One region of the Ferdinandcohnia sp. GQ5 genome, then DNA from elsewhere that is predicted to be linked to it. Evidence: riboswitches for the same ligand, from Rfam matches in the RefSeq annotation. Region 1 holds a riboswitch; the other holds the start of a gene.
The links. Region 1 has a riboswitch for cobalamin ahead of AC6CHV_RS02985 (ABC transporter substrate-binding protein). Riboswitches for the same ligand answer to the same signal wherever they lie in the genome.
Positions count from the first base shown of each region.

Region 2: it holds a riboswitch for cobalamin, as region 1 does, so the genes downstream of both, AC6CHV_RS11610 (DUF4430 domain-containing protein) here and AC6CHV_RS02985 (ABC transporter substrate-binding protein) in region 1, are expected to answer to the same signal.

Region 1 covers NZ_JCAXEW010000002.1:200,886-204,098, forward strand. Annotated here, with positions in the region: gene AC6CHV_RS02980 (FecCD family ABC transporter permease) at 1-715, opposite strand, end outside; gene AC6CHV_RS02985 (ABC transporter substrate-binding protein) at 678-1,670, opposite strand; cobalamin riboswitch at 1,847-2,048, opposite strand; gene AC6CHV_RS02990 (molybdopterin-dependent oxidoreductase) at 2,267-2,857, opposite strand; gene AC6CHV_RS02995 (Crp/Fnr family transcriptional regulator) at 2,963-3,213, opposite strand, start outside.
Region 2 covers NZ_JCAXEW010000008.1:82,964-86,176, forward strand. Annotated here, with positions in the region: gene sigX (RNA polymerase sigma factor SigX) at 1-361, opposite strand, end outside; gene AC6CHV_RS11605 (ECF transporter S component) at 472-975, opposite strand; gene AC6CHV_RS11610 (DUF4430 domain-containing protein) at 975-1,391, opposite strand; cobalamin riboswitch at 1,743-1,967, opposite strand; gene AC6CHV_RS11615 (ATP-binding protein) at 2,069-3,213, opposite strand, start outside.

The sequences.
Region 1 (3,213 bases):
CTAACGCATTCAACTCCCGGTAATGGTAGAACAAAATAAAGGAACCACACAACATAAATGGAAGAATCAACTGAACATGACTCCAGCCTCTTAGTCCTACACTGCCATATAACCAATAGATAATTTGAGTCATTGAATCTTGGTCGCTTAGTGAAATAATGAGGGAAACAACTGCTCCAATAAAAGAACTTACAATTATCCCCGCCAAGATAATGGTTTCAATCGCTAAGCTTCGACTACTCAATCGAACAAGTCCGAATACAATAAGGAGTGAAATAAAACCACCTACGATTGCAACAATAGGAAGAGTAAAGTTTCCTAACCCCAAAATCGTAAACTGAAAAAATAAAACAATTACTGCACCAAGAGATGCACCAGATGAAACCCCGATTGTATATGGATCCGCTAATGGGTTACGTAATAATCCTTGGAATGCTGCACCCGCTAATCCAAGAGACGCACCAACAAAAAATGCCAGCAATACCCTAGGTAATCGGATATTCCAAATGATCATTTCTTCATTTCTAGCAACCTCATTAAGCCAGCCCCAACCAAATGTGTTGTCTAGCACAATATGTAAAATGGTTGGAACAGGCACGTGGACACTACTAATGAATACGCCTAGGAGGGCTGTACTAAGTACAAACCCTCCACTTAGAATATATAACCAAGTAATTTTATTTATTAAAAACTTCTGGATAAATAAGCTTCGCAAGAGTCTCGACTCCTTCAATTAACCGAGGACCTGGTCTCGTAACCGTATCATTATCAACATCAAAGACCTGTTTATTTTTAACTGCAGGAACTTCAGACCAGCCTTCACGCCCATATACTTCTTCAGTGGGATTATCTATGTAGTAGCCATACGTTGTAATGATGACATCAGGATTTAATTGGACAATTTCCTCCTCTGTTAACTGTACCCACCCTTCATGCTCCTCTGCTGCATTAATAGCTTGAATTGCCTCAAGCATTTCATGCATAAACGTATTGGTTCCTGTTGTAAAAATATCTGGTGCTGGCGAAACCTCAACCCAGACTTTCTTTTTATCTGTAATAGCTGAAGCTTTTTCCTTGATTTCATCAAAGCGTTGCTTCATATTTGTCACAATTTCGTTTGCCTCAGTCGCAGTTCCTGTAGCTTTCCCAATCATTTCTATATGTTCATACGCATCTTCAAATGAAGAAGCACTTCCAACGACAATCACATCAATTCCTGCATCTTCAAACTGCTTTAATATTTCAGGATGTGTATTGTAATGATAATCAGTAACAAGAGCTAGGTCTGGAAGAAGTGAAAGAACCAATTCTGCATTGATATCCTGTGCACCTACTTTTTGTATTTCAAGTGCTTCTGATGGATAATTATCGTAATCCGAAACTCCAATGATTTTTTCTCCTAGGCCAAGTGCAAATGCAATTTCTGTATTACTTGCCTGTATGGAGACAATTGATTCAGGTTCTTCATCAATCGTAACTTCTCGATCAGCACTGTCTATAATCGTGATAGGGAACTCTTGATTAGCGTTCTCCCCTTCAACATTTTCAACGGTTTTTTGAGCCTTTTCATCTTGAGCCGTTTTTTCTTGTGTACCACAACCTGCAACAATACCCATGGTAAAAAGAAAAATAAGACTAAACAGACCCCATTTTTTCAACATTTCCTTCATTTTTTTATCCCCCTTCAAATTTTGAACACAAAAAAACGCCATTCCACAGGAAGAGCGTTTCGTAAAGGCATAATAAAGGTTATTTGCTTAGAACTCCAATAAAGCAATCCTAATATAACAAATATAGTAACATATGATCATTTATTTGCACTTTAAACGTTCCTTTCCTCGAGGAAGCTTAAAAAACAAAATAGGCAGGTCTCCTGACTTGCGAATCAACGGTCGGTTACTCCTTCCCATGTTACATACACAGTGGATATTTATAACCTTCCTCCTCGCTTACAGTGGCGGGACCGTGTTGGACTTACACCAACTTCCCTCTTAGTCTCACATTCTCTCATAGAAGAATGGTAAGAAACCTATTTGCGAAATATTCATTTTTTTGTATTCTGAGAAATTATAATACAACCCTATTGTTTTGTAAATAGGAGTTAAGGTCATTTCAGTTCCTTTTATGAAGTATAATAGAATTAACCAATACAGTTGAAGAAAACCTTTGAGAATCAATCATTTAATAGGAAATAGACGTGTCGATAAACACGTCTATTTTATTTTATGGGAAGCAAAGTATAAAAAAGTTTATGTACTTAACTGTGTTAACGGTATCGCTCTTCTTTAAATGGATTGGCCGTCATCGAATAGCCACGCTCTTCCCAATAACCAGCCTCGTCTTCCTTCATAAACTCTATCCCTGAAACCCACTTTGTGCCTTTCCATAGATAAAATTCTTCTGGTGGAATAAACCGTAGTGGATAACCATGTTTTAGATCAATATCTTGCCATTCATGATTTTTATCCTTCCATCGGAATACAAATAAAGAATCGTCCCCTAATAAAGGTTCTAGCGGTAAGTTTGCAGAATAACCAAATCTCTCCCTATTGGAGTAACCGTAAATTTTGATGTATTTTACGCCTTCATTCATTTCAACTAATTTCAATAACTCTCTAAGCGCAATGCCTTCAAAAGTTGTATCAAATTTAGACCATGTGGTAACACAATGCATGTTTACGGTTGATATGGTTTTTGGAAGCTCCATGAATTCCTTATAGGATAAGGACTTTTCTTGCTTCACTTCTCCAAAAAGTCTGAAATTCCATGTGATTTCATTAAACTCGGGAACATCCCCTGTGTGCAGAATTGGCCATTTTTCTGTTTCAAATTGCCCAGGTGGAAGCTGCCTTTTCATCTTACACCACCCCTTTTTCATTTTTAACGCTACTTAAATCACTGTGCTTTGTATAGTATGCTCCAAGCCTTTTCCTTTATAAACATGATATGAAAGCAGTATTGATTACACCTCCTCTACCCCATACACTTTCTTAGCCAGAGCTGTATTAATTTTTAATGGCTTCCTCGTAATGACTTGTTCCCTTTCTAATTCTCCTAATAATAAACTAACGGTTTCTCTTGATGACCCGATCATACTTGCGATGTCATGCTGAGTAATCTTGACCTCAACTGTTTGCCATTCCCCACTTCTTACACCAAATCGGTTACTTAACTGCATAAAAAGTAAAAGAATTCGATATTTGACATCTTTAT
Region 2 (3,213 bases), on a different contig from region 1:
CTGTTGTACAGTTTTCCAAGCAACGGTACATCATTTGAACCTGTTCATTTTGCAATGCTATTTCTTCCGGAAGTGGTGCAAAATCTTTTACCTCTTGACGACTCCAATCAAAGGAATCCATTATTCGCTGTTTCCACCCTTTTTGTTTCCGGAACGAATCAATCGCGACATGTCTTGCAATTGAAAACAACCATGTTTTTTCACTACTTTTTCCTTCGAATCTATCATATGATTTTAAAACTCTTATATAAACTTCCTGAACGAGATCTTCAGCTTGTTCACGATTTTTTACCATATAAAATAAGAAGGAGAAGACATCGTGATGATACTTTTCATATAGTTCCTCAAACAAGGAATCCATTTGCAAATCCTCCCGTTCATTTCATTAGTCGAATGTTTTAAAAAAAAGTTACACTCCCAATATAGTATGAATTAATAAAAAAAGGAAGAATATTTTGGTAATATTCTTCCTTACTTTGCAATTGTTACATTTTTTAAAAATAGTAATCTCAAGATTGGATATAGTATGAGAAAAAATACTCCGTTTCCAATTGCATGACTCATATCAAATGGTAATCCAGCTAAGTAATAGGCAAAGAACTTACCCGAGAATAAATAAAGAGGAATTGAGATGACAAAGCCATATAAGAAACCACAGAATACTGCATATATGGCTAATAATATGACAGGAATTCGATCTCGATACCTTCGTAATGCACCGCTGATTAACCCAATTATCCCCCATGCTATGATTTGGCCAATAGTCCATAAACCCATTCCCATTACAAGATTCGTTAATATAGAACCAAAAACAGCAACAATCACACCATAGATGGGACCCAAAAATAAGCTAGTTATCACGATAATCGCTGTCATAGGCTGAACATTCGGAAGGAATGTAAATGTAATACGACCTACAACGGACAATGCGATTAGCATCGATAAGAGCGTTAAGTTTTTTACGGATAAATTCATTATTCCCACTTATGGAGATCGAATTCGATCTTATCTTCAGGCTCTAATTTGTATTCATTAGCTCCTACCATAGCTTCTTCACCATTAACAGAATAAAACCATGATGTCTTTTCTTCTTCACTTCCTGCAACGCCATTAATGCTGGCAACAAAAGCACCATCGAATTGTGTTTCGACGTCAAAGTTTGCTTCCATGATGTCCATAACTGTAACTTCTTTTCCTGATTCAATTTTAATTTCTTTTTCTACAATGATTTCTTCACCATTGTTTTTGGATATAACGACTGTAACAATCTCTGCTGCTTCTTCTTTATCTACAGTTTCAGCTTTGTTGTTGGAAGATTCATTTGTAGATGGGGCATTGCTGCATCCAAATAAAATTCCCAATGATAGTAAAGAAACTAATAGTTTTTTCATGTTTCTAGCTCCCCTTTTGTTAAAATATGTGTATGAATAAGTGTGTTATACACCTAACATCGAATCAAATGAGCCTTGGCGTATTTGCGCCCGATTTTAAGGCCCGCAGGAAGTGGGTCATAAAGACGTTGCCACAGGATGTGGCGTTCTTAGTCTTTGATCTTACAGATCGAAAATTTCCTTTGAAAAATCGTGTTATCCGCCGGAGGCATTATTTTATTTCGCAGAAGTGTCTTGCTTCTGCGGAATAAAATAATAAAAGCTCACCCTTGGGGTGAGCTTTGAAGATATTACAGAAAAACAACAAAAAAGCATGGTGTTTAAACGCAAATTCCCGCACCCCGGAGAATTAAAAAAGGAATGAATTAGGCAGGTCTACTGACTTAAGCTTCTTCCTACTTTGAGTCCTTCCCATATGTTGAACAGCATTTGCCATCCAGTCATACAGTGGTTTTTCTCATTTCGTCCACTTTTACAGTTGCGGGGGCAGTTCTGGATTTACACCAGATTCCCTTTTAAGTCTTAGAGAGAATAAAGAAATATCTACATTCTCTGACACCTAAGATTCAATAAATATTTAATTTTCTATTTAACAATCCCTATATTACAAGAAGAGTTTTTATTTTACAAGGAAATTGTTTCTTATGGAACAAGAATCTTCGCCACGTTCTTTCAAATTATTCACTTTTTCGAGGGATTACGAATGTAAATGTCGTTCCTTCACCAAGCTTACTATGGACTGATATATTCCCGTTGTGTGCACTAACAATGTTTTTTACAATCGCAAGCCCTAAACCAGTACCAGATTTCCCTCTTGTTCTAGCCTTGTCCGCTTTATAGAAACGTTCAAATACAAAAGGTAAATCTTCTTCTGGAATACCAGAACCTGTATCTTTAATATCAACTTTTATTGAGGTTTCTTGACCAGTAACATGTACTTCAACCTGACCATTTTCATCGGTATGTCTAATCGCATTATCAATTAAGTTTGTAAAAACTTGCTCAATGCGATCAGAGTCTATATAAATTTCACCAATTTCGTCTACCTTTTTTGCAGTTAGAGTTATTTGATTATCCTTAGCTAAACCTTGAAATTTCCGAATCACACGATTAATAAGGGTATCGAAATCAACTTTTTCTTTATTTAAGGTAATATTCCCTGATTGCATTCTAGCTAAATCTAATAATTCGTTGACAAGTCGACCCATTCTTAATGACTCATCATAGATGACTTTGGTAATTTCCTTTCGCTCCTCCTCGGAGCTCGCTATGTCATCCATAATTGCTTCACTATAGCCCTGGAGCATTGCGATCGGAGTTCGCAGTTCGTGAGAAACATTTGCAATAAAATCTTCACGTAGCTTGTCCAAACGTCTTTCCTCCGTCATATCGCGAAGTACTGCAACGGCACCCCTTATATACGTCTGATTGTAAAGCGGACTCATTAAAATAACCCATGTTCTACCTTGAAGACTAATTTCAATAAATTGCTCCTTTTCAAATGTAACGGAACGTTGAAATAAATCCTTGACCTCTGGTGGAAGCTCCTGACCAACGTCCTGATACATACCTTGTTGGTAATACCAAGCTTGCAAAAAGCGTTCTGCAGGAGGGTTTGTTACCAATATCGTGCCATCACGATTTAAAGTGATAACTCCGTCCGCCATACTATTTAATATGCTTGCAAGTTGCTCTTTCTCCTGATTAAGGGCATTTATGTTATATTTCAACTGCCTCCCCATTTGGTTTAGTGCCATTCCTAAAGCGCCAATTTCGTCATGAGTTAGTATAGGAACCTTTGTATCAAATTTCCCTTTAGCTA